DNA from 2 places in the Bartonella sp. TT119HLJHH genome. Region 2 is predicted to be linked to the other one. Evidence: predicted binding sites of a transcription regulator. Region 2 holds the regulator's gene; the other holds the start of a gene.
The links. The regulator HrcA, encoded in region 2, represses chaperone genes, less so after heat shock. The targets are predictions, from matches to a motif close to GTTAGCACTCNCNNNNNGNGAGTGCTAAC.
Positions count from the first base shown of each region.

Region 1 (16,572 bases), on a different contig from region 2:
AAGGCTGTTTCAAGATCTCCTTCATCATTTTTCGAAAATCTCCTTGTTCCATTTTCTCCAGTATTTGAACCTGTTCCTCGGATATAACGTGAAAAAACTCCAAAGGGCTCATATGGATAGTCACGGAAAAAAGCACCAACAAGAGGATAGCCAAACACAAAATGATGACGTAATCTTTTCTTGAGAGAGCCGTCCATTTTTTGAAAGCCGCAGAATGATTCAACACCAGCTGTGATGCAAAAGCCGTATTTCCCTCATGGGCAGATTGCTGTTGTGATTTATCTTCGATCATATGGATATTTTCTCACTTTTAAAATGCCCACTCACTCTTTGAGAACATGCAACCAGAAAAACGGGTTTATCTCGCACTCTTTTGACCATGAAACCCGTGCGATAAGACTTTTGAAGTCTATTTTTTAAATTCTTTATAGGTGTCAACATACAATCTCTTAAGCTTACAAGCACAAACGCCATTGTATCCCCTTATCTATTACCCACACCTCAAAAGACAATGTTTCACAAAATTCACCAAACAAAAATATTCAATCTAAAAAAATATCTGATGTGTAAAGTTTTACAACTAACATATTGATTTATAATAAATTTATTATTTTGCATATTAAATGAGAAGCCTAAGTAGCGTAGGATTGTCTTATTCTAAATCTGTTCCATATTGGATCAAAACCATATCTCTTGCGCGTTACAAGCAGAAAGAGCCATATAGAGTAAAACATTAAGAAAGGATGACAAATGCCTCTCATGAAGCGTTTCAAATGCCAAGAGCTATCGCAACAATGAAAGCTGGCAAAATGTGTGATGCTACGGACTTTCTTCTTCACGAGCGTAAAGATGGACTATTCAATAGATTTTATATTGCTCAAACTTTATATGGATTTCATTGGGGACTTTTTTTAGCGAGCTCAAATTTGCGCTGGCTCAATCGTTATACCTTCACGAGGCACCATTGCGAAATGGGCAAAAGAGAGCCCTAAGACATGGCTCTAGAAAAAACAAAACAAAGTCGAACAAGCACCCGATTATCCAGCATGAAAAGCGCACGACAAACCACTTTAATCCTCATTTGAAAGCTTCTTAAGCAAAAAGGCTTCATTTTAAAAATTCTTTATTAAAAAGAAACTTCCCCCATATTTATAAAGGCATCTTCCATAAAGGCATTTTCCGCTTATAAAAACAGCTTCTTTCGATAGCGCATTGTGTCCTTTAAACGATATCCCCTCATCTCATGAGGCGATCCATTAAAACAGTAAAAACGGAAAGTTTTATATTCTATAAAGGATATTCATAAAGGAAACAGCAAACCAAATAGCGAGACCATTCACAATTTATTTTGAGCCGATAAACGATATTTTATTTGAAAATATAGGGCATCTTATGCTATTATAATAGGATGCGGGGGATGCTTTTTGCCACTCAACAGAAGAGTACATAACTTCTATAGAGTACATATCTTCTATAGAGTACATATCTTCTATAGAGTGTATAACTTCTATCAAGTATAGTGCATATCTTCTATCAAGTATAAAGAACATGTTCTATCAAGTAAAAGAATATGCTTAACAGCATAATATATATCAGGCATCTTAGTACAGCACCCCATAATCCCCCCATAAGAAAACAATAACTTTTCAATTTTACCTGTAAAAAGGTTTGGTAAAGCGCTCGTGAAAAAAGAGATAAATAATCCCATTAGAAAAAACGTCCTATTAGAAATAGACGATGACATGCCCATGGAATATCATTTTTATTTTTTCATTCACATTTGACAAAAATTTTTCTTCAATTTCTCAAGAACAGTTAAGAAACATTTAGAAAGCGAATAATCCGCTATCAATGAAAAAAATGGTAAGCCCCCCTTAAGGATGATTTTTCGCCCCACACCGTTGCTTTTCTTTGCATTTACAACGCCTTTAGTATCATTTGTTTTTTGATCTGCAACGGCTCATATCCCGCTAGTATTGCTCTCCACAGTATTTGCTCTCCCGCTAGTATTTATTCTAAGTGCTTTTTACATCACTGTCCCTCATCAACAGCCAGTTTCTTTTTCATTCAAATGGTTAAGTTCATGAAAATACGTAAAAAACGCGGTAGAGCGAAAATAACAGGCAAGCGCAAAGAGCCCAATAGCTGTATTTCACGTGCCACAATCCCCAGCGAATCTGGGTTTCAACCGGCGATTGAAATGCGTGCAAAACACTTTGGTTTAAGCCTCGAAGAAGCGAAAAATCCGCTTGTTGGGACCTATATTGGGCGTCTTTGTTTGCTTGGCTATAAAGGGGATTCATCAGGCATCAGTAAAGAGCAATATGACACAGCACAACAATACTTGCAAATTAGAAACGACTATTTATGTGCAAAAGGTTTACCAAATGGCTATTATGATGGTTTTACGCACAGCGTATCAGATGAGAAAGCAAAAAAGCAATGGGTTCAAAGAGCAACGGAACACTATGAAGCGATGCAAGAAGCGATTAAAGAAGCACAATATCTGCATCGTCAACATAACTTTCATGCGGCATTACACTCTCTTGTTATAGAAGATCAACCACTCTCTACGCTTGTTGGTTCGTTGCGTATTATTCTTGATGCCCTTTATAAACATTTTGACAATTCTAGCAAAAAGAGTCTTCGCTAAAACACCCATCATTTCCTCCTCCACACAGGATAAAGATTCTCCTCTCCTTTATAACATGTCTCTTTATAACCAGCGCCTTTGTAAAGTCTTCCTTTGGCAGGGTGCACTTGAGATCCACTGAGCTTACTCTTTCATAGAACTCCATGGGATTGACAAGCTTAAAGCGCTCAGCAAACAAGCTCAAAAATATCCACCACGCTTAAAAAATACTTCGACCTATCAAAGAGACTTAACCTTATATCGACCCATGCTTTACTTAATCCATGCCTCAAAGGAAAATATTTTGCTGTATAGCCAATGAATGAGCTTTTTTCTGTAGATTTTTTCCCGCGATAAAGGAGGAAAAATAATCGTTTTACTGTTGACAAAATATGAAAAATCGTATTTAATGGTGGATGCGGTAAGGGGTTTTCTGCGTCCAGATTTCATCATAAAGTTTTTGCATTATTATAGACTTATTATAAATTATTATAGACTGTTATAAAACAGTGTGTTTCGCGACAATGTTTAAAACTTTACAGTTTGAAGGTATCTTTCGTCTTTTTTTGACTATTTTCTTTTGCATCACCCAATTTGCATCACCAACAGCTCTATAATTTTGAGATCTTCAAAACAAGCCGTATTCACTAGGGGCTCCCAAGAGAACGCCCTAATAATACCCCCATAAAATACCCCCATAAAATACCGATATTATACATCACAGCAATGATGAGCAATACACGCATAAAAATATGAAAACGGCCTCATTATGCTCTCATCGCCTCATTTTTTAAGATGTAAAGGCTTCTTTTCAAAACATTGTTTAGCCAGAATTGAAGAAGATAATATCACCTATTGATCATCAACATAGAGGCTAAGCTTATGAAGCCACAAGATTCTCCCTCACCTCATTCCTCGCAAACCCCAGAAGGCGCAAGCGCACCAGAAGGTGCAAGTGCATCATTAGACACTCTTACAGCACATTTAGAACGGCTTAACATCGAAAAAATACAAAACACCCCTTTCAACCGTGCAGAGTTAAAAGATATTGTTGCCGGTTTAGAACAGCATAATGCCGATGGCAGTTGGATCAAAAATTATTATGATATTTTAGATCTTTACATGATGCCAGCTTTGGTAGATCAAGCCAATCGTAAATATCCAGAGATGAATCTTAAACTTGCAATGACACCTGACGACTTTGCCCTTGCACTCAAAGAAACACTCGAAAATGGCATTAAATCTTCTAGACTGATCGTTAACGCAAAAGATAGAGGAATTCATTTTGCGGTCATTGATCATCAAACCATAGGGGACAAGACATCTCTGATATTTTTAGAACCTACCTCACTGCGTGACACGCTCCCCGCCTTACTTGCATTAAGAACGCGACAATCCATTGAACATCACCAATTGCCTAACATTCATTTTGCCATGGCAGAAATGAATATTCAACGCAGTTCCTCTGAATGCGGGATGTTCAGCTTAAGCCTTGCCAAAAAGCTTTATCTCGAATCTCAAAAATTGGAAAGACTGCACAAAGATAATATTAAGGGTGTGTTATGTGAACCAGACACGCCTTTACCTGCTGAAAAATTAGATCCATATCTTCCAGCTCGTTTATACAAACACGTGCAAGGCAGAAGACGTCTTAGGGAATATTTAACAGCCAATCCAGAAGCAGCACATGAAAAAGTAAACAAAAAAGGCGAAACCCTAACTGAGAGGTTTGAGAGAAGCTTGGTGGCAACAGAGACAAAAACTGTTTCTGTTTCACAACACAGAAAAAGAGCAACAGAATACAAATCTCTGATGATGTAATAAGCATTTAGCTCTATTCCACCTTCACAAAGTAATGAAGTTCTGCGGCTTGACGGTTAAGCATAAATTACTGTTAGCAAATCTTCTTTTCCCTTTGGAAGAGGTAAAGATGCAAACAATAAGCAACATGACCTCTTAAAAAGATAAAAAGATACCTTTCCTTGACTCTGAAAAGCGTGGGATTTTGTCTTTCGTAACATTTTTTTTTTAAATAAAGGTGATTTCATCTCTTTATTTTTTTAAGCTAAAAATCTTTCCTGCAAACATTGTTTAGCCAGAATTGAAGAAGATAATATTTTCTACCAATTATCAATATAGAGGCTAAGCTTATGAAGCCACAAGATTCTTCCCTCCCTCATTCCTCGCAAACCCCAGAAGGTGCAAGCGCACCAGAAGGGGCGCATGCAAATGCATCATTAGACACTCTTACTGCACATTTAGAACACCCCAGTAGCGAAAAAGGCAAAAATATCCCATTCAATCGTGAAGAATTAAAAAGTATCATTGCCCGTTTAGAGGATGATATCTCAACGGGTCGTTGGGTCACAGCTGATTATGCAAGTACAGATCTTAAACTAATGCCAGCCTTGGTAGATCAGGCAAATCGTAAATATCCCGACATGCGTCTTCAATTGGCAGCGTCATCTCACGACTTTGCCCTTGCACTCAAAGAAGCCATCGAAAACGGCGTTCAATCTTCCAGATTTATCATTTACACAAAGGATAGAGGAATTCATTTTTCAGTGATTGATCATCAAACCATCGATGACAAAACCTCCGTGATATTTTTTGAACCTACAACACTCAACAATATGAAACCAGCAGTGCTGGCATTAAGAACACAATTGGCTCTTAAAGCGCATGAGTTGCCCAATTGTTCTTTTGCCATGGTAGAAATGGATATTCAGCGAAGCTCTTCTGAATGTGGAATGTTCAGCTTAGCCCTTGCTAAAAAGCTTCATACCGAATCTCAAAAATTAGAAAGACTGCATCAGGATAATGTTAAGGGTGTATTATGTAAACCAGACACGCCTTTACCTGCAGAAAAATTGGATCCATATCTTCCGACCACTTTTTACAAACACGTGCAAGGAAGAAGACGTCTTGGGGAATATCTAAAAGCCAATCCAGAAGCAGCACAGGAGAAAGTAAACAAAAAAGGCGAAACCCTAACTGAGAGGTTTGAGAGAAGCTTGGTAGCAACAGAGACAAAAACTGTTTCTGTTTCACAACACAGAAAAAGAGCCACAGAATATAAATCTCTAATGATGTAATAAGCATTTAGCCCTATTCCACATCCACAAAGAATGAAGCTCTGCGGCTTGACGGTTAAGCATAAATTGCTGTTAGCAAATCTTTTTTTCCTTTGAAAGAGGTAAAGATGCAAACAGTAAGCAACATGACTTCTTCAAAGACAAAGGATAAAACAGGACAGCTCTATCAAAAATAGCCCATTTTAAAACAGTGCTCATAAATTTGAAAATGCACGAGATGCTTCATTTTTTTAAATTCAAGAAAACCATAAGCTTTTTAAAAACACCCCTTTTTAACCTCACCTTCCAAGATGCAAAGGTTCTCTTTCAAAACATTGTTTAGCCAGAATTGAAGAAAATAATATTTTCTACCAATTATCAATATGGAGGCTAAGCTTATGAAGCCACAAGATTCTTCCCAACCTCATTCCTCACCAACACCAGAAGGGGCAAGTGCAAATGAATCTTTAGAAGACCTTATTGCCCGTTTAATGCAAAGCTCGGTCCAAACAGAAGAAGAACATGTTGCACCGAGTTCTGCCGAATTAAAAGATATTATTACAGGCTTAGAAGATGATCTCGTCACCGGCCGTTGGATTAACGCTTATTATGAAGATACGGATATTAGATTGATGCCGGCTCTCGTAGAAAAAGCAAACAGCAAATATCCAGACATGAATCTCAAATTGGCTCTTACAGCAGAAGAGTTTTCGCACGCCCTAAAAGAAGTCGTTGAGAGCGGCGCAAAATCTGCCCGATTTATAGTCAATTCGGGAAGCACAATCCACTTTGCCGTCCTTGATTATCAAAAAGTTGATGAGAAAATCTCTTTGATTATGCTTGAACCTACAACCTTTCAGAATATCACGGCTTGCAAACTAGAGAGAAAAATAAATCAAACCCTTCAATGTCTTCAACTGCCTCCTTATTCTTTTACCACAGCAGAAATGGATATTCAGCGAAGCTCTTCTGAATGTGGAATGTTCAGCTTAAGCCTTGCCAAAAAACTTCATCTTGAATCTGATAAATTAGCAAGATTGCACAAAGATAATGTTAAGGGTGTATTATGTGAACCCCATTCCTCTTTATCTGCTGAAAAGTTAGATTCCTATCTTCCCATCAGTTTATACAAACATGCGCAAGGAAGAAGACGTCTAGAACAATATTTAAAAGTCCATCCGGAAGCTGAACATGAAACAGTCAACAAAAAAGGCGAAACCCTGAGAGAGAGATTTGAAAAAAACTTAAAAACAACAGAGGGAAAAACTGTTTCTATTTCCTCTCACCAAAAAAGGATTACTGAATACAAATCTTTAACGATGTAATTGAGGTTTTTTCCATATTGCTATTCATCAAAGAACGAAGAGAGATTGCTTTACAGCGAAGATTTCTCTAGGCAAATCGGCTTTTGTGTTCGTAAAACAAAAATAGCAAACAACTTTTCTCTTAAAGAAAAAGCACCATTGTCCGATAAAAACCATCCCCTCTTAAAATTGTATCAAAATTCCAAAGCTCTTGTTCGCCCAAAGCTTTTTGTAACAATGAGACTATTTGAATAGGCAAAACGCTTGATACATAAAATATTGAATGCTTCCGTCTTCAGTAAAAGCATATGTCTTGTTTTTCTGAGAGTGTGCGCTTATATCTCAAGCCCCCCACATCAATGCCATACGACGAACACAACCACTATAGATCACGCTTATCGTGCATCAACCCAACAACTGCCCGCACACCAATAAAGACTCCATCAAAAAACCAATACAAGGTCTTAAAATCAACAACCTCTCTTAACGGAAAACACCAGCCCAACCATTACCCTTCTTGCCCAACCATTTACCCCTCTTGCCCAACCATTTACCCCTCTTGCCCAACTATTTACCCCTCTTGCCCAACTATTTACCCCTCTTGCCCAACCATTATCCCTCTTGCCCAACCATTTACCTCTCTTGCCCAACTATTTACCCCTCTTGCCCAACCATTATCCCTCTTGCCCAACCTTTTGATTTCATCACAGTTTCACATCTCTTCTGTTTTTGAAGCGTGAAAAAATTCATTTTTAATCTGTCAACCAGCCTCACGTTACCGTGAGGCTTTATTTTATGGAGAAGCAAATGAGAAAAATATCTAAAGCAGGACTTGCACTCATTAAACAATGGGAAGGATTGCGTTTACAAGCCTATAAAGATGCCATTGGGGTGTGGACAATCGGCTATGGTCATACCAGCACGGCTGGCAAACCGTTCGTTCACAAGGGCATGATCATTACTGAAGAACAAGCAGAAGAAGTTCTTTGTCAAGATTTAAGGCAATTTGAAAACACCGTTGAAAAACATGTGACGGTTTCTTTAACGAATGAACAATTCGCCGCACTCGTATCGTTTTGCTATAATGTAGGAACGGCAGCTTTTTGTAATTCGACCCTTCTAAAAAAGCTCAATAACGGCGAATATGAAGCCGTCCCTGCTGAGTTACAAAAGTGGACCAAAGCAGGAGGAAAACGTCTTCACGGTTTAGTGCACCGTCGTGCAGCAGAAGCAGGCTTATGGGCGAAAGGGGCTTATGTTTCTTCCAACTATCAAACCGTAGAAACGCAAGCACCAACGGGTGTTTTCAAGGCAGAAGCGCTTACGCCGATTATTGGTTCTTTTTCTGGTCTTGGCGGTTTATTGGCAGGCAATGGTCCTATCCAATGGGCATTAGCAACCATTATGGTTTTAGCCGCCTTCGTTGGCATTTTCTTTGTGGCAAAACGGTTTCGGGAGCAGCGTTTATGATGGGGTGGTTGAAAAAAAATCTGATGATAACAGGAGCGGCTCTGACCGCTTTTTTTATTGCTTTAGCAAAAGCTTTCACTCTTGGAAAGAAGATTGAGCAACAAAAGCAAATAGAAACAACACTAAAGTCATCAACAACACGGCAAGAGGTGGAAAATGAAATTAATCAAAAAAGTGATACTGATGTACGGGCTGCTCTTACTCACTGGTTGCGCGATAAAAACAATCAATGAGCCTTTTTCTTGCGTTGGTTGGCTGCCCATTTATTTAGACAACAAAGATCTCAATATCATCAGTTCAAATCTCGCAAGAGATATTTTAAAGCATAACAAACAAGGGGAACACATGTGTGGGTGGAAACATGGCTAGAAAAAAAACACAAGACGATAAAGAGCTTACAGAAAAGGAAAAAGAAATCCTACAAGAAATCATCATGACTTATAAAAGTATAAAAGTGATGTCGCGTTATACGAAGTGGATTATATTCATCATTGTGTTATTAGCGCTTGATTTTTCACGGATTATAGATGCGCTGGGAAATTTTTTTACACAAAAATCGAATATTCAGCTCTAAAATAAAAAATAAAAAATGAACCGTGAGACGTGTTCAATTATTTTAAAATATAAAAAGCCATTCGTTATTTTTTGAACACATGGAGTTTTATTGATGATTTTTCACGTCTCACGAAAGGTTTTTACAAGCTTCACAAACGTCGCACTCTTCACAAACACTTTCATGAAATGAATTTAAGGGTATGAAGAGAGATTTTTAACAAACACGTAAGTCAGCAACTTTGGTAACATAAGAAAAGGATCATACCAACATACATTTTTTTAATAATCTATTGATATCCAAATGATTTTATACTCTTCATAAATAGCATTGCCAAGAATTTGTATTAAAAGACATTTCTTTTAAAGAAGTGCATAAACAAGCAATGTAATGGTAGCCTTACATAAAGCCTCTCATCTTTACGTTTAATAAAAAAGCAAGCCGGCTCCTCCCTGCCTCTCAATACCCTACCTCTCAATTTTCACCCTCCCAATGCCCTGCCTCCCAATGCCCTGCCGCCCAATGCCCTGCCTCCCAATGCCCTGCCGCCCAATGCCCTGCCGCCCAATTTCCACCCTCCCAATGCCCTGCCGCCCAATGCCCTTATGTCCTATGCATAAAGATCAAATTGAAGAGAATATATGAAAAATCCTTGGCTCGAAAATATGAAAAGAAGGCATGAAGCTACAACAGAATTTCGCGTGCCTTTATCATCAGAAGCATTAAAAATTCTAAAACAAGCGCGCCTACTGTCTCGTAATGATTTTTTTCAGCTATCTGTCATGGTCCCCTTAGCTCAAAAATTGCTCCCCCCCCCAAGAATTTTCTGTCACAATATAGGCAACAAACAGAACTTGAGTATAACAACATGGGTTTGGCTCCAGTTTAGGTGATGAGCTTACCGAAAAAAAGATGAGAGCAAGGCGAAAAATTAGCTTTTATCTTTAAGCTTCTCAAATGGAGCAGTCTCCCCATTTCAGAGATCAACGAAACAGAGAGATGCTTATCCCCTTATGCAAAAGCTTGAAATACCAGCATCTTATTCATAAAAAACAAACCAGCCCCATCATGCTCTTTTCAACTCTGTCTTTCCAACGCTCAATAGGTACTAACTCTTAATTACTAACTCTTAACTACTGACTTTTAATGATTGCGTTGGTTTATAAAAACCGTAGTGACCTCTCACCTTATGAAGCACAAACACAGGATTTTTTAATGATAAATGAATAAGCTTAAAATAAAAAAAAGAACTATATGAGAAAGAAATTATTATAAATCAAAGAATTGTATTTTTATCAGCAAAATATTTTCAAAGGCAATCACAATCTCTGCACAATAGAAACATTTCATAAATGCAAGAGAAAAAGCCAAAAACCAAGAGTGAGATCTATTCACTCTCTTCATAATGACGACATATCCCTCCGTGGAAAAGAGAATAATCCTCTAAGATAAAGAAACAATCATAAAGAGGAAAATTCGTATGCACAAAAGAAATATACAAGAAAACGGGCCCATAAGACCCGTTTCTTTATTACGTCTATGGAAAAGAGCTTAGAAATCCATTCCGCCCATTCCGCCCATTCCACCAGCAGGCATTGGAGGCATTGGAGTGTCTTTTTTGGGAACTTCAGCAACCATTGCTTCTGTTGTGATCAGAAGGCTCGCAATTGAAGCCGCATTCTGAAGAGCAGAACGCACAACTTTCACGGGATCAACAATTCCCAAAGCAATCAAATCACCAAATTCACCGGTTGCGGTATTGTAACCATAAGTGTCAGCATTATTTTCTAGCACTTTGCCCACAATAATAGCGGCTTCTTCACCAGCATTGGTTGCGATTTGGCGCGCTGGAGCTTGTAGAGCACGACGAACGATACTAATACCCGCTTCTTGGTCAGGATTACTTCCCTTAACAGTCAACGCATTTGCTGCACGCAACAATGCGGTACCACCACCAGCAACAATACCTTCTTCAACAGCAGCACGTGTTGCATTCAAAGCATCATCAACACGGTCTTTCTTTTCTTTCACTTCAACTTCTGTTGCACCACCCACACGGATAACAGCAACACCACCAGCGAGTTTAGCAAGTCTTTCTTGCAATTTCTCACGGTCATAGTCAGAAGTTGTTTCTTCGATCTGAGCCTTGATTTGATTGACGCGAGCAGTAATTTCAGCTTTTTGTCCAGCACCATCAATAATGGTGGTATTTTCTTTAGAAATATTCACTTTCTTTGCACGTCCAAGCATATCCAAAGTGACATTTTCAAGTTTAATGCCCACATCTTCAGAAATAACCTGTCCAGATGTCAAGATAGCAATATCTTCCAGCATTGCTTTACGGCGATCACCAAATCCAGGAGCTTTTACAGCAGCAATTTTCAAACCACCGCGCAGTTTGTTAACCACGAGCGTTGCCAAAGCTTCACCTTCCACATCTTCAGCGATAATGAGAAGTGGTTTTCCAGACTGAACAACAGCTTCAAGCACAGGAAGTAAGGATTGCAAATTAGACAATTTCTTTTCATGAATGAGAATGTAAGGATCATCGAGATCAGCGACCATTTTCTCAGCATTTGTGACAAAATAAGGGGAAAGATACCCGCGGTCAAATTGCATTCCTTCCACGACTTCCAATTCCGTTTCAGCGGTTTTAGCTTCTTCCACGGTAATGACGCCTTCATTGCCCACTTTTTCCATAGCATCAGCGATCATTTTACCGATTTCAGCAGCACCATTGGCGGAAATTGTTCCCACCTGTGCAATTTCTGCAGAAGTTTGAATTTTTTTAGCTTTTTTGAAGAGGTTTGCCACCACTTCTTCAACAGCAGCATCAATTCCACGCTTCAAATCCATTGGGTTCATACCAGCAGCAACGGCTTTAACACCTTCTTGCACAATAGCCTGTCCCAAAACAGTTGCTGTTGTTGTTCCATCACCGGCAACATCATTGGTTTTAGAAGCAACTTCGCGCAACATTTGCGCACCCATATTTTCGAACTTATCTTCCAGTTCGATTTCTTTTGCAACGGATACACCATCTTTTGTGATGCGAGGCGCACCGAATGATTTATCAATCACCACATTGCGACCTTTAGGGCCGAGTGTCACCTTCACAGCATTAGCAAGAATGTCGACACCGCGCAACAAACGCTCACGCGCATCACGGCCAAATTTGACTTCTTTAGCAGCCATTTAATTTCTCCTTGGAGTTTTTTTCAAAATAGTACACAATGAAAAACTAAGCGCTTCAATTAGCCCATAATTCCCATAATGTCAGATTCTTTCATGATGAGGAGATCTTCCCCATTAATCTTGACTTCAGTTCCAGACCATTTTCCAAACAAAATACGGTCTCCTGTTTTGACTTCTAACGGCACGCGCTTTCCATTATCATCCAGAGCGCCATTGCCAACAGCAATCACTTCGCCTTCTTGAGGTTTTTCTTTTGCTGTATCAGGGATGATGATCCCACCAGCTGTTTTATTTTCAGATTCAACCCGACGGACAACGACACGGTCGTGAAGTGGGCGGAATTGTATATTAGCCATGTTTTAAATCCTTAAAACTGAACATAATTGCATTAATCTTAAAAGTTCTTGCTAGCACTCTCTTCACGTGAGTGCTAACATGAGTTAGATATAAAATCGGCATCTCTCAATGTCAAGAATAGCCATAAAATAATTTTTCTAAATGAAGCTTCAAAGTCTTGCCTCTTATTGCACTTTCGCGTTATCTATCTTTTTTGAGAACCCGTGAACAAAAAAGGATCTTATCATGGTTGAAACACGTCAGGAAACGGATAGCTTTGGAACGATTTCGGTCCGTCAAGATCGTTATTGGGGCGCACAAACTGAACGTTCTCTGCATAATTTTAATATTGGCAGTGAAAAGCAGCCTCTTGCCATCATCTATGCCTTAGTCCTTGTCAAAAAAGCAGCAGCACTTGTAAATATGGACAAAGGCAAACTACCAGAAAATATTGGAAAAGCAATTATTGCCGCCGCTGATGAAGTGCTTGCTGGCGATTTTGATACGCATTTTCCACTCTCCGTCTGGCAAACAGGCTCAGGCACACAAAGCAATATGAATGTCAATGAAGTCATTGCTAATCGTGCTAGTAAGATTTTGGGAGGAAAGCTTGGAAGCAAAAAACCCGTTCATCCCAATGACCATGTCAATATGAGTCAATCATCGAACGATTCCTTTCCCACGGCGCTTCACATTGCCACCACGTTGCAAACACGCCAACACTTACTGCCAATCCTTGAAGCTCTTATTGCGACATTAAAACAAAAAGAGCAAGAATTTGCAGACATCATTAAAATCGGCCGCACCCATACCCAAGATGCAACCCCTTTAACCTTAGGGCAAGAATTTTCAGGCTATCGTACCGCATTAGAAGCCAATCTTCAGCGCATTGAAAATGCTCTAACCGATGTCCAAATGCTTGCTCAAGGTGGCACGGCTGTTGGCACAGGACTGAATGCACCCAAAGGTTTTGACGTTGCTTTTGCGCAAACAGTAAGCACTCTCACAGAAATAACGTTCCAAACTGCCAGCAATAAATTTGAAGCACTTGCCCATCATGGCGCCCTTGCGCATTTCCACGGAAGCTTGAATGCTCTCGCTGCTGATTTGTTTAAAATTGCTAATGACATTCGGTTTTTAGGCTCTGGTCCACGTTCTGGTTTAGGAGAACTCAGTCTTCCTGAAAATGAACCCGGCTCTTCCATTATGCCCGGCAAAGTCAACCCCACACAATGTGAAGCCATGACCATGGTTTCTTGCCAAGTCTTTGGGAATCATACCAGCGTAACCTTTGCCGCAAGCCAAGGACATTTTGAACTCAACGTTTATAAACCTGTTATTGGCTATAACGTTTTACAATCAATTACCCTTCTTGGTGATTGCATGCGTTCTTTTGATATGCATTGCATTCAAGGATTACGGGCCAATCGTGTTCATATTCACTCGCTCATGGAGCGCTCACTCATGTTAGTCACAGCTCTTGCACCAGAAATTGGCTATGAAAAAGCTGCTGAAATTGCCAAAGCAGCGCATAAAAATGATACAACTTTGCGCACCGAAGCATTAAAAGCAGGCGTTTTTGTAGAGGATTATGATCGATTAGTTGATCCTAAAAAGATGATTGCTCCCCAATAAACAACCCACTAAAAAAGATGCAAACGTCTTAAAACAAATCTTTCTGTCAAAAAATCGGGGTGTAAACACCCCGATGATGACCGATAACAATTACCCACAGCGTTCATTTTAGGCTCTGGTCCGCATTTATGCTATGGATGGTTTTGTTGCTTATGTTGTACTTAAAAGGCACAACGGTTTTGGAAAGAAATGAATAGTCATGGCTCAACACCCAATGGCTATACTGGCAGAAAGTGATTTAAATGGCTATGACCGTAAGGTGTTTTTCATTCTAGCTTCACATCTTGATTTTAAAAATCAATTAGCTATCAACCAAACAGAATTAGCTCAAAAAAAATCAGTATTAATAGACATAATTTCAATCGAAGTAAAAAAGATTAATGAATTCATAGTAGTTACGCTTACAATGTTATCATTATTGATAACATTGGGTAGATAACTCTTATCTCAATGAGATAATGTATTGATTTATAATAATAATCTAGCGTTATCCATATTGAATGAGAATCCTAAATACCGTAAGATTTTCTCATTTTAAATCTGTCCCATGTTGCATCAATCAAAATCACTGACTAGCACATCACAAACGCAATGAATGTATGGATAGAAATTGTATCCGATAAGGACTACAAACGCCTCTAATGAACCACCTCAAGCGCCAAGGACTGTCACAACGGACAAAGGGGCCTGTCACAACATTGTGGAGAGGACTGTCACAACACCCACGAACTGGCAAATATAGTAATGGCACCGGCTTGCTCCTCTATGAAGCGTAAAAGAGGTGCTCAATAGATTTATCGTTATACCATTCACAATCGCCGTCGTGAAATGGGTTTAGGAACATTGAGAAATGTCTCCTCTATGAAGCGTAAAAGAGGTGCTCAATAGATTTATTGTTATATCATTCACGAGCCACCGTCGTGAAATGGGTTTAGGAACATTGAGAAATGTCTCTTTTATGAAGCGTAAAAGAGATGCTCAATAGATTTATCGTTATATCATTCATAATCGCCGTCGTGAAATGGGTTTAGGAACATTGAGAAATGTCTCTTTTATGAAGCGTAAAAGAGGTGCTCAATAGATTTATCGTTATACCATTCATAATCGCCGTCGTGAAATGGGTTTAGGAACATTGAGAAATGTCTCTTTTATGAAGCGTGAAGATGGGGCGTGCTCAATAGAGGAACAGCTGTTGGAACAAAATTTGATGCACTGAAAGGTTTTGATCTTTGCTGAAACAATTCACTCTCTGACGGGATATCCTTGACAGCTCGCAAGAAATTGGAGGCATTTGCCCATTATGACACCCTCACCCATTTCCACAAAAATCTGAATGCACGCGCTAATCTCTTTAAAATAGCCAACGACATTCAGTTTTTAGGCTCTCATCCACGTTCCGGCTTTAAGCGAACGGAACGGAGAGTTTTCCGTTTTACATGGCGCATAAGAAACCTCATGAGACTTGAGATTCTCGCACTTTACTCCTTCTTATTCTTCGTATTCCATTCAATCAATCAAAACTATTTGCTTGGCAATCAAAACTATTCGCTTGGATTGCCATAAGCAAAAGTGGCACATATAGATAAAAAAGAAATAAAGTCGCTCATCTCCTCAAGTGCTCAAAAGGCTATCGCAATACAAAGCTACGCAATATCAGAAACGAGCAAAGAATATAATGGTGCCAATATGCATTTTTTACGTTCAATTAAATATTAAGCACATTAATTTCAATCACAATGGATAATACATTTAACACTTAACAACAAAGAGTATTTTTAATATATATTAAATAATGTTTTTTAATAAATAAAAAGCTTGTTTACTATATTATAATTTTTTCTAAAACATAGAGAATACTGAAGTGTGTATATAAAAAATACTGAAAAATCAATACAAACGCGAGATAATAGCATGAAAACAAGTTTTAAGAATGCTTAAACATGGATAATTATAGATTTTTTGAGTATTTTAGTTTTCATAATGATATTAAATATAGATTTCTTTAACCGATTCGTGTATAATGCGCCTTGTATTCTAAATGAATTGGGGATATTTTATGAAAACAAAATGTTTAATTGCACTATCTATTTTCACTTTCATTACCGCTTCAACAGCGCAAGCAGCAGATACGGTAATCTTTAAGCAATCAGAACCGAAGGTTTCATTGCAAAATGATTCATCGTCACGTATTTCACCGGTTACTATTTCTGCACCTTTTTCTTGGTCTGGTTTTTATTTAGGAGGACAAATCGGATATTTTTCCAATAAAAATACTCTAAATTATGTAGAAGAAGCCAGAGACGGAAAATGGGCTTGGATTGATAGAGATTTATCACCGAAACTATCAGGATTGAGAACAGGGTTGTATGCAGG
Region 1 covers NZ_JBHILS010000005.1:109,033-125,604, forward strand. The annotation lists gene ACFIJL_RS04355 (hypothetical protein) at 1-292, opposite strand, end outside; gene ACFIJL_RS04360 (hypothetical protein) at 2,084-2,653, shown strand; gene ACFIJL_RS04365 (YopJ/AvrA family T3SS effector serine/threonine acetyltransferase) at 3,515-4,453, shown strand; gene ACFIJL_RS04370 (YopJ/AvrA family T3SS effector serine/threonine acetyltransferase) at 4,783-5,727, shown strand; gene ACFIJL_RS04375 (YopJ/AvrA family T3SS effector serine/threonine acetyltransferase) at 6,105-7,031, shown strand; gene ACFIJL_RS04380 (hypothetical protein) at 7,393-7,515, opposite strand; gene ACFIJL_RS04385 (lysozyme) at 7,818-8,480, shown strand; gene ACFIJL_RS04390 (hypothetical protein) at 8,477-8,713, shown strand; gene ACFIJL_RS04395 (hypothetical protein) at 8,842-9,054, shown strand; gene groL (chaperonin GroEL) at 10,585-12,228, opposite strand; gene groES (co-chaperone GroES) at 12,288-12,584, opposite strand; gene fumC (class II fumarate hydratase) at 12,811-14,199, shown strand; gene ACFIJL_RS04415 (hypothetical protein) at 14,399-14,638, shown strand; partial or broken gene ACFIJL_RS04420 (DUF4102 domain-containing protein) at 14,898-15,057, shown strand; partial or broken gene ACFIJL_RS04425 (lyase family protein) at 15,382-15,600, shown strand; gene ACFIJL_RS04430 (outer membrane protein) at 16,256-16,572, shown strand, end outside.
Region 1: groES (co-chaperone GroES) is a predicted target of HrcA. The motif match lies at 12,635-12,663, and genes of this name have one in related genera.

Region 2 (16,572 bases):
TGGGGCATGGATCCGTAATAGTTTCACCACGTCCATGACATGAAGGACATGTTCGCTCAATAGAAAAGAAACCTTGTGCTGCACGCACACGACCAGAGCCATGACATGTTCCACAAACTTGCGGCTTAGAGCCTTTTCTCGCCCCTGATCCTTCACAAACATCACACGTGACGGAACTGGGAATATTAATTTCTGCAGTTTTTCCTGAAAATGCCTCTTCTAAAGTCACTTCCATATTATAACTCAAATCTGCACCACGTTCGCGACTATCACCACGCTTACGGTGTGTCCCTCCCATAATCTCACCAAAAAAGTCTTCGAAAATATCCGCAAATCCACCACCAGCAGCAAAACCGCTAAAGGGATTTGCTCCCCCTTGACCACCACTATTTTCAAAGGCCGCATGGCCAAACCGGTCATAAGCAGCACGCTTCTGGGGGTCTTTAAGAACTTCATAGGCTTCGCCAATTTCTTTGAATTTTCGCTCTGCCTCTTTATCCCCCGCGTTTCGATCAGGATGATATTGCATTGCCAACTTACGAAAAGCAGATTTCAACTTTTTATCATCGCATTCACGAGTCACGCCAAGAATTTCATAATAGTCAACCTTCATCATGTATTCCTGATAGTTTTTCTGTCATCCATCTTTATGGATAATATTGCTTTTAATTTATATTTTTAGCAACAAAGTTGCAACTTATCTCAAATAATAAAGCCCAGCCTTATATTTCAAAGGCCGGGTTTATAAATTAATCAACACATATGCTGACACTATTTCTTCTTATCATTAACTTCTTCAAAATCAGCATCGACAACATCATCATTCTTTGTCTCTGTTTCAGTATCAGCGCTCGCTGCTTGTGAGGCTTCGTACATAGCCTGTCCAAGCTTCATACTGACTTCTGCTAATTTTTGCATCTTTGTTGTTACTTCTTCCGTATCACTTCCTTCAAGCGCAGATTTCAAATCAGATATTGCTGTTTCAATCTGTCCCTTTTCTTCAGCTGATACTTTATCGCCATATTCATTGAGCGATTTTTCAGTTGAATGAATAAGAGCCTCCGCTTGATTTCTAGCTTCAACACCTTCACGGCGTTTTTTATCCTCAGCCGCATGCTCTTCTGCATCCTTTACCATTTTTTCAATATCAGCATCACTTAAACCACCTGATGCCTGAATACGAATTTGATGCTCTTTCCCTGTTCCCTTATCTTTGGCCGAAACATTAACAATACCATTCGCATCGATATCAAAAGTAACTTCAATTTGAGGTATACCACGTGGTGCTGGAGGAATACCAACAAGATCAAATTGAGCCAATAACTTATTATCACTTGCCATTTCCCGTTCACCTTGGAAAACGCGAATCGTTACAGCATTCTGGTTATCATCAGCGGTTGAAAAAACTTGCGATTTTTTTGTTGGGATAGTGGTATTGCGCTCAATAAGGCGTGTGAAAACCCCACCCAAGGTTTCAATGCCCAAAGATAAAGGCGTTACATCTAACAACAAAACGTCTTTGACATCGCCTTGCAATACACCGCCTTGGATGGCAGCACCCATTGCGACCACTTCATCAGGATTAACGCCTTTGTGGGGATCCTTGCCAAAAAAGCTCTGCACAACTTGCTGAATCTTGGGCATACGTGTCATACCACCCACTAAAACAACTTCGTCAATTTCACCAGCCTTTAATCCAGCATCTTTCAACGCAGCTTTACAAGGCTCGATGGTACGCTGCACTAAATCATCAACCAGAGATTCAAATTTTGCCCGAGTCAATTTCATTGTTAAGTGCTTGGGACCGGATTGATCTGCCGTGATAAATGGTAAATTGATTTCTGTTTGCTGTGACGAAGAAAGCTCAATCTTTGCTTTTTCTGCCGCTTCTTTTAAGCGCTGTAAAGCGAGTTTATCATTTTTCAGATCAATTCCTTGCTCTTTTTTGAATTCATCTGCAAAATAACCAACTAGGCGCATATCAAAGTCTTCACCCCCTAAAAACGTATCCCCATTGGTTGATTTAACTTCAAAAACGCCATCTCCAATTTCAAGGACTGAAATATCAAATGTACCACCCCCAAGGTCGTAAACAGCTATTGTCTTTCCGTCTTTTTTGTCCAAACCATAAGCTAAAGCAGCAGCAGTTGGCTCATTAATAATCCTTAAAACTTCAAGTCCAGCAATTTTACCCGCGTCTTTCGTAGCTTGACGTTGTGCATCATTAAAATAAGCAGGAACCGTAATAACCGCTTGTTCAACTTTTTCACCAAGATAAGATTCTGCTGTTTCCTTCATCTTTTGCAAAATCATAGCTGAAATTTGTGATGGAGAATATTTCTTACCCGCTTCTTCAACCCATGCATCACCATTGTCACCTTTAACAATTTTATAAGGAACAAGTGCTTTATCTTTTTCAACCATAGGGTCATCAAAACGGCGCCCTATCAAACGTTTAACTGCAAAAACTGTCCCTTCAGGATTTGTCACCGCCTGCCGTTTAGCAGGCTGCCCAACAAGCCGCTCCCCCCCATCAGTAAAGGCAACAACCGAAGGTGTTGTTCGCGCTCCTTCTGAGTTTTCAATAACTTTTGCGTTTTTGCCATCCATAACAGCCACACAAGAGTTCGTTGTCCCCAAATCAATACCAATTACTTTTGCCATATTATAATCTCCATTCAGCAAGCTACCTCAACCTTCATAAAGCATCTTTTTAAGATAGCTCCTCATAACACCTAAAGCCCGTATATTGCTTCAAGCAACATAAATAAATAATAAACTGCAAGTCGCAACAAGCCTTGCTGCCTCGTATATAAGAACAGGCTTTTATTGCTACAAGAGAATAATGAGAGAAACATCTCCAAAATAAAAAATTTATTTTAAAATAGGCACTCTAATGACCCATAAATACCATATTTATGAGAGACTTGAGATCATAATATATTTTTCTTGCAATTCTCAACAAATATATTTTTCTATAAAAATTAAAAAAATAAAAAGAGTGATTGCACTCTCGCTCTTGATCTTCTCATCATTGATAAAATCATACTTCCATAAAAGCTTTTTAAAAGGCGAATAATTTATATCACGAATATTATAAATTTTCCTTGGACTAACATAGTCATCATATCTAATGCTCACATCCGTAAAGGCATTATCTATCGATCTCCTTTCAAAAATTCTCTTTCTAACGGTCTCATTGTTTGCGGCTATTTGAAAGCTGTGCTTTAAACTCACCTAAAGCGTTTTTTCTTAACTGTATAATTTTGAACTTTAAAAATATATAAAAACGCCTCTGTATAAACGCTTTAAAACGCCAAAAGCTGTCATAATATTAAAATTGGTAAAGTGGTTGATGATTGTTTTGTATTATATCTTCATTAAGTAAAATAGTGATGCATCATAGATTTTATACCATTTACAAATACTATTTATGAGATGAACACGGAAGCATTGAGAGGTGTGTTGTCATTGTAAACCTTACTGTCTTCTTTTAAAATCCAAGAATTCTATGATTTTTATTCTCATATTCAAATCAATTTCATTTTAGCATTTCTTTCTTTTATTTTAAACAAAAGCTCTGCTAAAATAAAAAATATTCAAAGTGTGAATCTTATGAAGGAGGGTAAATCAATGATGATATCTATTATTAAGAAAATAACAAATCTCATCTTTAAGAATATAATACATACACAATATCCATACAATAAGGTTATCATAAATATCGTGTGTGCTCTTCTCTTTGCTGGTATAACCCTGCCTGCAAGTGCTCAGCAATATAAACTTGGCGACATAGAAATTCTCAATCCTTGGACACGCGAAACACCTAGAGGTATAAGAGTTGGTAGCGGTTATCTCTACATTATTAATCACAGTAATACCCCAGACCGTTTGGTTGCTATTTCCACAAACGGAGTAAAAACAACAGAGATACACTCTATGGCTGTCGTTAATGATATTATGAAAATGGAAAAAATGCACAATGGCATTGAAATTCCTGGAAATGGAGAAATCACGCTTAAGCCTGGCGGTGATCATATTATGTTTATGGGGATTTCAAAACCATTCAAGTTAGGTGATAAAATTAGCGCAAAATTGACATTTGAGAAAGCAGGAACCATTGATGTTGATTTCTCTGTAAACGCTATGAAAGCACCATCACCTTCTAAATCCTCTCTTGTTCACTAAGCTCCTTTTATTATAAATACACACTTTATAAGAAGCGTGAATTTTTTTTACGCTTCTTTATTTTTTGTTTAATGCCATCAGTAAAAAATTATCCCCTTTGATGAATTAACTATGGTCAATTTCAGGAATACGTAAAACTTGTCCAGGATAAATTTTATCGGGAGATTTTAGCATTGGCTTATTGGCTTCAAAAATAAATGTGTTTTTATTACCTTGCCCTTTTCCATAAACCTCTTCAGCAATCTTCCAAAGATTATCACCCGATTTAACCTCATAAAAGCGAGAAGTTTTTCTAGGCGTTGTATCTATGACCTTTAATTGATCAACATCTACAGAAGAGATACCTTGTGTATTGCCAACAACCAGCAGTGCTTTTTCAAGTGTTTCCCTGTCTGGAACTTCACCGCTTAAAATAGCTTTACCGTCTTCAACTTGAATATTTACTTTTTCTGTACCGAGTTGAAAATGATCAAATGCTCTTTTAAAATCCTTTTCTTTTGGTTCATGGTCCCCAATACCTAACTTTTCCCCTACAGTTTTAATAAAATTAAAAAATCCCATTACGACCTCCTTTCGTGTAGCAGAAACAAATTTTTGTGCATATATTGCCACATTCTTTTCTTTGCTCTTAAAACACATAGGCAGATTTTCTAAACTTCAACAATCAAAACTATACCTGTTCAATTATGGAACAAGGACAATAATAAACTTTGTAATAAACCTTGATAAAAAAAGCCTTTATGAAAATTTTCTCTCAAATGAAGGGATCTTAATCGACGTAGAAACATTATAAATTATGAAAGCAAAACAAGATTTTACAGTAATGACAAAAGGTTTTTTACTTTGCTACAATTTGTATCATATTTGTTTTGCAAAAAAAATATGAACTCCCATATAAATAAGTGTGGGTAATTTGCTACCACAGCAATAGAAAGGTCTAAGAAACCATGAAAGATACACCAACAATCACGCAAACGATTGTACTTGTTGATGATGATCGCAATATTTTGACATCTTTGTCTTTTGCGCTTGAGACAGAAGGATATCGGGTTGAAAGCTATACAGATGGAGCATCTGCACTCAAGGGTCTCACACTTCACCCTCCACACTTAGCTATTTTTGATATTAAAATGCCCCGAATGGATGGGATGGAACTCTTGCGTCGTTTGCGTCAAAAATCTGATCTTCCAGTTATTTTTCTTACCTCTAAAGATGATGAAATTGATGAATTATTTGGTCTCAAAATGGGAGCTGATGATTTTATTACGAAACCTTTCTCCCAACGTCTTCTTATTGAACGCGTGAAAGCTATTTTACGCCGTTCTAATGCACGTAACCAACCGCTTGCTACAGGAACTTCTTCCACCTCTTCTCTCAAACGTGGAGATCTTGTGATGGATCAAGAACGCCACACCTGTACATGGAAAGATAAACCTGTTATTTTAACCGTTACGGAATTTTTGATTCTGCAAACCTTAGCACAAAGACCAGGAGTTGTAAAAAGTCGTGATGCTTTAATGGATGCTGCTTATAGTGATCAAGTCTACGTAGATGATCGCACCATTGATAGTCACATTAAACGTCTGCGTAAAAAGTTTAAACAAGTGGATGATGATTTTGCAATGATTGAAACACTTTATGGTGTAGGTTATCGTTTCCACGAGGTATAAAACTATTTTGTCGCAAAAATTTGAACGGCAATCAAATCGATGACAGACAATTCTCAACTGGAAACTTTACAAAAAACAACCGTTAATGGTACATCCTCAACGCCATTTCTTATGTTTGCTCGTTTGCATCTTCGAACACAACGTCTCTTTAGACAATTGCTTTTTTCCAGCCTTACACGTCGCATTGTTATATTAAACATTGCTGCTCTTGCCGTTTTAGTTACAGGAATTTTATACCTTAACCAATTTCGCGATGGTTTAATTGAAGCAAAAATTAAAAGTTTATGTACCCAAGGAAAAATTATTGCTGGGGCTATTGCTGCTTCTGCAACAGTAGATACAAATTCTATCCTCATTGACCCCCAAAAACTCTTAGAGTTACAGACTGGTGAAAGCGTTACACCCGCCCCTCAATCAACCGATTCTTGGGATTTTCCTATTAACCCTGAGCAAGTTGCCCCTCTTTTACGGCGTCTTATTACACCTAAAACAACAAGAGCACGTATCTATGATCGTGATGCTACTCTCCTTCTTGATTCGCGCGTTCTTTATTCTAGTGGAGAAGTTTTTAGTTATGATTTACCCCCTCTTAAAACAGAACAAAACATGTGGGATCGCCTTACTTCATGGTATTCAAGCGCATTTTATGGCAAAGGTATTGCTCTTGACAGAGAACAAACAAAAACCAGTGGTATTGCTTATCCAGAAGTGTACCGCGCATTAAACGGATCTCTTGCTACGGCTAAAAGACGCAACAGACAAGGGCAATTAATTGTTTCTGTTGCCGTTCCTGTTCAACGCTATCGCGCAGTGGTTGGAGCTCTTCTTCTTTCAACCACGGGTTCCGATATTGATAACATTGTAAAGGGAGAAAGACTGGTTATCTTTAAAGTTTTTGCCGTTGTAGGTAGCGTACTTTTGGTTCTTTCTCTCTTTTTGGCCCATACGATTGCCCATCCATTAAGTAAATTATCTGCCTCGGCTAATCGAGTGCGTAATGGCAATAATCAGCGTGTAGAAATTCCTGATTTTTCAATGCGTGAAGATGAAATTGGTCACCTTTCAACTTCTATTCGTGATATGACTAATGCCCTTTATATGCGTATTGAAGCCATTGAACGCTTTGCTGCGGATGTAAGCCACGAATTAAAAAATCCTCTCACCTCTCTACGCAGTGCTGTTGAAACGCTCCCTCTGGCTAAAAATGAAGAAGCACAAGAGAAATTGCTGGAAATCATTCAACATGATGTGCGCCGCCTTGATCGGTTGATTACAGATATTTCTGATGCATCGCGGCTCGATGCAGAGCTTGCACGAGAAACCGCAGAGATTGTTGATATGACACCGCTTTTGGAAAGTCTTGTTCATGCTGTTCAGGAAGTGTATCGTAATACGCAAACCATTGATATAAGCCTTAATATTGTCCCACGTCCTCATGGAAAAGCCTATCTTGTATTGGGACATGAACTCCGTTTAGGGCAAGTGATTTCAAATCTTCTTGAAAATGCGCGCTCTTTTATTCCTTGGAATCGTGGCAAAATTTGCATTACTATGAAAAGTCATGCTTCAACCCTTATTTTAACCATTGAAGATAATGGCCCAGGTATTCGTTCAGAAAATATTGAACGCATTTTTGAACGTTTTTACACAGATCGACCAAATGAAGATGCTTTTGGGCAAAACTCTGGACTTGGCCTTTCTATTAGTCGGCAAATCATCGAAGCTCATAATGGGACAATTACAGCCGAAAATATTATTGATCCTACACTTGGGAAGTGTAAAACTGGTGCACGTTTTACTATTATGCTTCCGCTTGCTAAATAAATCTTTTATCCAAAGTAAAAGACATGAAAACAAAATGTGAAATACTCCACGCAAATTGCCTTCAACTAGGCGGCAAGGGGCTATTAATTATAGGTCCATCGGGATCAGGAAAATCAACCCTCACCCTTTCTTTGCTTGACCGCGCTGAGTGGTCAAAACGTGAAGCGAAGCTTATCAGTGATGATTATACAATGTTGCGTGCGGAAAATGGAAAGCTTCACGGATACACTCCTGATAATTTAGAGGGCGGCATCGAGATTCGTGGCGTTGGTCTCTATATGATAGAATTTGAAAAGCACACAACTATCGATTGCGTTATTTTTCTCGGTCCGGAATATGAACGTTTTTCCACAAATAAAACTTTTCAATTTGAAAATTTGCACATTCCTCTTTTAAAACTTCCCTCTCTTCGTGAAGCCGATTGTACAGCTATTTGTCAAGCTATTGAAGCATTTTTGTTTAGAAAAATATGGCAAAAATCTGTCTAATTTTTTTCTAAAGATAAAAAAATCACAATTTTTGCCTTTTTTTTGCAAATTTTTCTTGGCAGCAAGATAAAGCCTTGTACAATGTCTTTCCCACCAACTATGGTTGGGTCTTATTAGTTAACAGGAGTTTGCGTAAATGATTGGACTCGTGCTTGTAACGCACGGTGAGCTGGCTGTCGAATTTTTACATGCCGTGGAACATGTTGTTGGAGTACAAGAAAAGTTCGCAACAATATGCGTTTATCCCGATGACGATATAGATCAGCGCCGAGGTGATATTATAGCCGCAGTAACCGATACAGATACGGATCATGGCGTCATCATATTAACAGATGTGTTCGGTGGAACACCATCAAATATAGCCATTCCTGCTATTGAAAAAGGACGCGTTGAAATGATTGCCGGTGTTAATTTGCCCATGCTTATTAAACTGATTTCTATTCGCAAATGTCCTGATATTTCATTATCAGACGCGTTAAGAATAGCACAAGAAGCAGGGCGTAAATATATTAATGTACCAAGTATGACTTTATAGCGGATAATAAAATACCAATGTTTTCCAAAGATACCCTCCCATGTATAAGTCGTCATTTCAATATCTGTAATAAACGTGGGTTGCATGCACGTGCTTCTGCAAAATTTGTACAAACTGTTGACAATTTTAATGTTACTGTTGAAGTTGAAAAGGATGGAAAAATTGTTGGCGGATCATCAATTATGGGACTTATGATGCTAGCGGCTTCATCCGGTTGCAACCTCACCATTCGTGTTTCAGGACCAGAAGCAACAGATGCTCTTAATGCTCTTGAAAAGCTCATCAATAACAACTTTGGAGAGGACAACTAGTGCTTTTTCATCATAAACAAGGATGATGATTCTTAGAAAATAGGAACTTTCTATCATTATTTTGAATTTTAATTTCTCTTCCCGCTTTTATACCAATATTCATATCCATTATAGATTGACATAATTATCATAAATGTAAAAGCTTATAGTAATTTTGTTATGCAAGAATTTTTTTCTTTTCCTAACATTATTTGGCCCATTTGAATAGTTTTGCGTATTATGGCTATTCCCCAACTTAATCATATCATTAAACATTTACAAAAAAGAGAACTCTTCACCTTTGTATGAGAATATGCTTTATTTTAGGCTAAAGATAAATGTCAAAATAATTTCGCACATCAAAAATCTATCAATTTTTCTTATTTTCTGCTCACTTTGTAGCCTTTATAATACACAAGTAATCTTCCATTGCACATCATTGTGATATAGATCATGAAAACGCAATTCTTATCAATGTCATAACCATTTTCTTAAAACGTATAAGCTTTGTACGCTCATAATTATAGTAAGCATTTTTTAGACATTCTTTTTCTATACTATTGCCTTGTTTTCTGTGGTACGTGCCCCGCCCTTATTATCTATATTGCGCTTGGGATAGCATCTTTCATTATAAGGAGATAATATCATGGGTCGTCTATTTAGTGCTCTTCAGATTCCTCAACAAACAACAAAAGCCCTCGTATCATTGCAAAATGGCTTACCAAAAGCACAATGGATCAACCCGCAAAATTTTCATGTAACCTTATCTTTTTTTGGCGAAGTTGAAAGCTCCCTAGAAGATGAAATTATGCATACCTTTAACACTATAGAACTTCCTTCTTTTACGCTACAGATAAAGGGCTTTGAAGTTTTTAGTTCAGAAAATGCTCCCCATTCTCTTGTGGTTCGCATTGAACCTTGTGAAAAGCTTACTCTTTTACATGAAAAGATGCAATATATCCGGAATAAATTAGAGTTAAAGCCTGATGAAAGACTATTTATTCCGCATATCACTCTTGCACGAATATTTGATATTAATCTTAAAGATCTTTCTTCTTATCTATCTTCTCGAGATGATTTTTCGCTCCCTCCTTTTGAAGTTGATCATTTTGTTTTATTGTTATCGGCCTCTCCCTTAAATAAGACTCCCTATATTGTAAAAGGAAGTTGGGCGCTTCAAAGATAAAAGGGTGTTTATAACACCCTTTAAAAACCCTTTAAGAAAAGACTTCATATATGTGTAATTGCAGGGAATGCTGCATTTTATGTTGGAGATTTATTATTGAAGTATTTTAAGCCGAATCAGCTTCAACAGAAGCTTCTTTTGCTCCTCCTTTAGCTACACCCACTATAGCTGGACGTAGCACCCTTTCCCCGATAATATAACCTGCCTGAACCACTTGTTGAACAGTATTATCTGGAACATCAGCATTGGGAATTTCAAACATCGCTTGATGAAAGTGAGGATCAAATTTTTGCCCCTCTGGATGAATTTTTTGCACCCCATGACGTTCCAATGCTGCCATCATGGCACGTTCAGTCATTTCAACGCCTTCTGCCAATGATTTCAAACCAGCATCACTCTCCCGTGCACCTTCTGGAATCGCTTCCAAAGCACGATTGAGATTGTCAGAAACCGATAACATATCCCGTGCAAAATTAGCAATGGAATAAGCTCTTGCATCCGCCACATCTCGCGCAGTACGACGTCGAAGATTTTCCATATCTGCAGCAAGACGTAAAAGCTGATCTTTCAGTTCTTTATTTTCATCCTGCAAAGATGCTAAAGGATCACTGATCTCATTGTTTTCTGTTTCAACGGCTTCGTGTTCCTCTGTTTTATGCGTTTTTAAAAATTCATCGGCTGCCTGTTTAAGTGTATTACGATCAGCTGGATTTTTTAAATTACAATTTTCAAATGAAGCGTCAGTAAATTTGTTTTTTTCATCAGACATAAAAATTTTATTCCTTCATAAGATTCGTTATTCTCGATATCGAAATTCTACAGACAAAAATCAAGGGGTAGCGATGTATATAATACAATGAGCTTTTATAGTACAAATACTTACTTGCATCGTTTTAACGCAATAACTGTGACACAAGTTGAGCTGTATAATCAACCATGGGCACAATCCTTGCATAATTAAGCCGTGTAGGACCAATAACACCTAAAGCACCAATGACTCTTTGTTGTGAATCTCGATAAGGTGCTACAACTAAAGAAGAACCAGAAAGAGAAAATAACTTATTTTCTGAACCAATAAAAATTCTAACCCCAGAACCTTCATCCGTTAAATCGAGAAGCTGTGCCATACTCTCACGCGTTTCAAGATCATCAAACAAATGGCGTAATCGTTCTAAATCTTCTTCTGCTTTCACATCTTCAAGTAAATTGCTACGCCCACGAACAATGAGGTGTATTTTATGATCAGCACCTTCTCCTCCCCAGAGAGCTAATCCCGTTTCAACAAGATGATGCGATAAATCATCAAGCGCAGCCCGTGTTTCTGCGCACAAGCGGGTAATTTCCTCTTTAGCTTCATTCAATGTGCGCCCTTGGATATGGGCATTGAGAAAATTCGTTGCTTCCGTCAATTGTGCATGGGTAACCCCTTCTGGCAAATGAACAATACGATTTTCAACTTCACCTTGTTGAGTCACCAAAACGGCAAGAGCGTGCTCCCTATCAAGGCGCACAAATTCAATATGTTTCAATGTTCCTTCTTGTTTTGTTGCTAAAACAAGCCCTGCCCCACGTGAAAGATCTGAAAGAACTCGACTTGCTTGAACAAGAAAATGTTCAACCGATTGTGCATGACCAGACTCTTTGACTTGCATTTCAATATTTTCTCGCTCTTCGTTTGGCAAATCACCCGCTTCCATAAATGCATCAACAAAAAAGCGTAAACCTGATTGTGTTGGCATTCGACCCGCAGAAACATGTGGTGCATAAATCAAACCGAGATGTTCAAGATCACTCATCACATTGCGAATCGTCGCAGGCGATAATGTCTGTTGTAAAAGCCGCGAAAGATTACGTGACCCTACAGGTTCACCATCATTAAGATAAGCTTCAACAATATGGCGAAAAATATCACGCGAACGTTCATCAAGATATTTTAGTTCATTATCAATAGTTTTGTGCTTCATCACAATTGTTTCACTACTTTTAAAATCCTCATCTCTTATATAAGTTTTGCCAAGGTTTGGTCAAATAGTCTAAAGTAGTATAAAAACATATTATCCTATTGAGCTGTAAAATGCTACCTTTCAAAGTGATGCTTGATAAATTACGCAGGGATATTTTTTGTTAGAGTGTGTGAGAAATATAAGATAAGAGTTGATCTGTAAAGTGGTCTGCTGTAGGGACTTGTCAAGAGAATCTCGATTGATTAAAAACCGCTGTGAATAGAAAATTCACCCTTTAGAGCAAGCAGAAAATTGGAAATTTATCATAAAATGCTATTATAAATAAAGAGGTGTCTTTCATATCTTTGCAAGGTTATCTTCATACAAGATAAAAATTTTATTGGAATAAAATATCATAAAACGTGTAAAATAATCATATCATGTAAAATCAAGCAGAATGTGTATATGAGCATTTAAGTCGGTTTTTAGCACAAAAATAATTCCCCTTTCATTTTTGGAGAAATCTATATGAGAAGCATAGCAGATACAAAACTTGTCATTGCTACACATAACACCGGAAAATTGCATGAAATCACTACTTTAATTACACCTTTCGGTTTAATAATACAATCGGCAAAAGAACTGGGCTTGCCAGAACCAAAAGAAACGGGAAAAACATTTGAAGAAAATGCTTATATTAAAGCTTTTTCAGCAGCAAAAAAAACAGGACTTCCTGCCCTCTCTGATGATTCAGGCTTAGAAGTAGATGCATTGGAGGGTGCGCCAGGCGTTTATACCGCTGATTGGGCAATTCAAGCCGATGGTACACGTAATTTTCCAAAAGCTATGAAAAAAATAGAAAATGAACTCCAAAAAGTCGGAGCACGAGAAAAAAGCCAACGAAAATGCCGTTTTATATCCGTCATTTGCATTGCATGGCCTGATGCTCATGCAGATTACTTCCGCGGATGCGTTGAAGGAACGTTCATTTGGCCTCCACGGGGAGATAAAGGCTTTGGTTTTGATCCTATTTTTTTACCCGATGGATGTGAAAATACCTTTGGAGAAATGTCAACAGAGCAAAAACACAACTGGAAACGTAATGATATTCCCCCTCTTTCACATCGCGCACGTGCTTTCAAACTTTTGGCAGAAAACCTTTTAGCATTCTCATGAATGAACCTTTTGGCATTTACATTCATTGGCCCTTTTGTGCAGCTAAATGTCCTTATTGTGACTTTAATTCGCATGTTCGCATCCATGGTGTTGATCAACCACGTTTTGTCACCGCCTTTAAGCGCGAAATAGAAACGCAATACCACAAAATAGGCCCACGCCATATTACAAGTATTTTTATTGGTGGAGGAACCCCTTCCCTTATGGAGCCGCAAACTGTCGATGCCCTATTGCAAGCACTTGCAAAAAAATGGGTAGTCGATGATAAAGTTGAAATTACATTAGAAGCTAATCCATCCAGTGTGGAAGCAGAGCGCTTTCGTGGATACCGTGCGGCAGGCGTTAATCGCTTATCTCTAGGGATACAAGCGCTCAATGATAAAGCATTGCGCAAACTTGGCCGACTCCATAATGTGGAACAAGCTCTTTGTGCCATTGCTTTAGCACGGCAAATTTTTCCACGTTTATCCTTTGATCTCATTTATGCCCGCCCCGAACAAACCCTTGAACAATGGAAATCTGAACTTGTACAAGCAATTGATTTAGCAGCGGACCATCTTTCTCTTTATCAATTGACGATCGAAGAAGGAACCGCCTTTAAACGGCTTCATGATGCAGGAAGACTTATCCTTCCCCCATCAGAGCTAGCCGCAGATCTATATCATCTTACCCAGGAAATAACAGCACTGCGTGGACTTCCTGCCTATGAAATTTCAAATCATGCCATGCCCGGTGCTGAATCAGCACATAATCTTCTTTATTGGCGTTATCACCAATATGCAGGCTTTGGTCCAGGAGCACATGGACGTTTCATTGAGAACGCACCAAATCATTCCTCTGCCTGTTCAAAAACATCATTATCACACCTTAAAAACCGTGAACGTTATGTCACAATAAATGAAAAGCATCCCGAACAGTGGCTTAATTTGGTAGAAACAACAGGACATGGCTGTATTGAAACAGAACAATTAACCCCTGAGCAACAGGCAAATGAAATGCTCCTTATGGGGTTACGCCTATGCGAAGGCTTAGAACTTATACGCTATGAAACCTTAAGTCCCAAACGCATCCCTATGGAAAAACTGATCGAGTTACAACACCAAGAATTGATAGAAATGGTCGATAACCAACGCTTAAAAGCAACAGCCAAAGGACGTATTGTTCTTGATCACATCATTAGCCAACTCGCAAACTAAATTTTCCATAACAACATATTGATTTTATGCCATAATTATCATTTTTTATAGCAAAAGCGAGACTGAAATATCGTAAGATTCCCTTATTTTAAATCTGTTTATAGGCAATTAATTACAATCATTTGCTTACACCTTAAAAATAGAGAAGCATGTGGATAAAAACTATAAAAAAGGAGTAAAAAGGCCTCTTATGAACACCCTTAAGTGCTAAAAGCTATTGCAATATTTTGAGCTAGAAAGTGTATGGTGCTCTAACTTTATTTTTCATAAACATAAAGATGGGGAGGCATTATAGATTTTATATTACAACATTCATAAGCACCGTAGTAGCACAAATGTGACAAACCTTGAGAAAATTTCTCTAAAACAAGTACGTGAATGCATAATACGACAATGTATTGTTTTTTATGAAATCGTGGCACCATTTAAAGAACCAGAGAAATAAGCATGAAACCATGCATCAATTTCTGATTATTTAAAAAGATATTACTCTAGATAATTTTGAAAACCGTAAAGCTGAATAAAAAAGAAAGTAAAAAAGCACGCTGATTTTCACCTTTATACCTTTATATTTTCCCTCAATCAGGTTGTGGTTGTATGTCTGTTTCAGAGATTACAAAAATAGATATACACAATGCTTTTATCCTATTCTGTTATATAAAAGCTGTTATCGCAAAAAATACTGAACCAATATTTATTTGAGATACGCGGCTGTATGATCGGTATTGGTTTATAGGCCACAGTAAAATCATGAGTTTTATTAAACAAATAATGCACTCAAATGGCAAATATACCAGATATGAATCGAGATTGCTTTGTTAGCGAGCGAAACGTCATTAATCCCATATGATCTTACTTGTATGCGTACATGCTTATGAGTGTCTATACGCGTCCTTTAAGGTTGTTTTATTAAAAAATTGAGAATAATACTAGGACAGTCTTTGATTAAAGAAATCAACGTGCTGCTACAAAAAACTCTGTGTATCTTTATCATAGCCAAGATTAAAGCTGATTAAATAAGCTCACCTTCTATCTCGTAATGATTTTGCAACGGAAGTTCTTGGGGACAAAAAAAGCAAGGTAAATATATGAAATAAAACAAACTTAAAGCGCTTTTCCTATAGTCTTTATTCTAAGAGAATCTAATTGAAATAAGAGGTACCTTTTGTGAGAGCGCAGAAACCATATTAAAACATGAGCTGTGAATGAGTGCATTTATGTTGTACGAACTTTTTACAATAGTAGCATGTTTTTGTGCGTCTTTATAGCTTCAACCTGTCACCACACAATGATGATATAATATTCATTGTTTTCCATATATGATTGCGTGTGACTTCCTTTCTACACTTTAAAGAACGAATATTTTCAATCCAATATGGTCTAAACAATTCTGCTTCTTCAAGCAGGTCTCTTTTGCCTTTTCAATTATGTAATTCACTTAACTAAAGACTCTACAGGCAAGAATCCCAACTTAAGAATATTCATCACTTACTCTAAGACTACTTAATATATTAAGTTTTACGAGTCTCGTATCACCACACCTTAAATGGCAATATCTTATAGCACAACAAGATAAAGGTATTTTTGAACCAGCAACCTTTTCTTTATGCAAAAAATTCAATAATAAAACGCTCATAAATAGTAGTAAGAGTTTCCACTGCATCAAGGGCAACACACTCATCTACCATATGCATCGTTTGCCCTGGTAAGCCAAATTCGACCACTGGGCAATAATCCTTAATAAATCGCGCATCTGAAGTACCACCAGAAGTGGAACATTCTGGTACACTCCCTGTTACACTTTTAATAGCATTAGATAAAATTTGAATGAGTTTATCATTTTTAGTCAAAAAAACATCTCCTAAACTTGGAATCCATTCAAGCTGATAAGAGGGATATTGATCGCTCTTGTTTTTTGATTGCACCAAAGCAAGACGCTTTTCAATTTCCTTCATCAGTGTTTCTTTTGTCCAAAGATCATTGTAACGTATATTAAAACGAACTGTTGTCTGCGCTGGAATAATATTGACTGCCAAATTACCAGTATCGATGGTTGTGAGCTCTAAATTACTGGGT
Region 2 covers NZ_JBHILS010000001.1:132,884-149,455, forward strand. The annotation lists gene dnaJ (molecular chaperone DnaJ) at 1-613, opposite strand, end outside; gene dnaK (molecular chaperone DnaK) at 772-2,664, opposite strand; gene ACFIJL_RS00440 (copper chaperone PCu(A)C) at 3,634-4,188, shown strand; gene lysM (peptidoglycan-binding protein LysM) at 4,294-4,749, opposite strand; gene ACFIJL_RS00450 (response regulator transcription factor) at 5,136-5,858, shown strand; gene ACFIJL_RS00455 (stimulus-sensing domain-containing protein) at 5,898-7,682, shown strand; gene ACFIJL_RS00460 (HPr kinase/phosphatase C-terminal domain-containing protein) at 7,706-8,170, shown strand; gene ACFIJL_RS00465 (PTS sugar transporter subunit IIA) at 8,307-8,705, shown strand; gene ACFIJL_RS00470 (HPr family phosphocarrier protein) at 8,723-9,016, shown strand; gene thpR (RNA 2',3'-cyclic phosphodiesterase) at 9,642-10,181, shown strand; gene grpE (nucleotide exchange factor GrpE) at 10,288-10,950, opposite strand; gene hrcA (heat-inducible transcriptional repressor HrcA) at 11,075-12,145, opposite strand; gene rdgB (RdgB/HAM1 family non-canonical purine NTP pyrophosphatase) at 12,653-13,300, shown strand; gene hemW (radical SAM family heme chaperone HemW) at 13,297-14,496, shown strand; gene dapE (succinyl-diaminopimelate desuccinylase) at 16,101-16,572, opposite strand, start outside.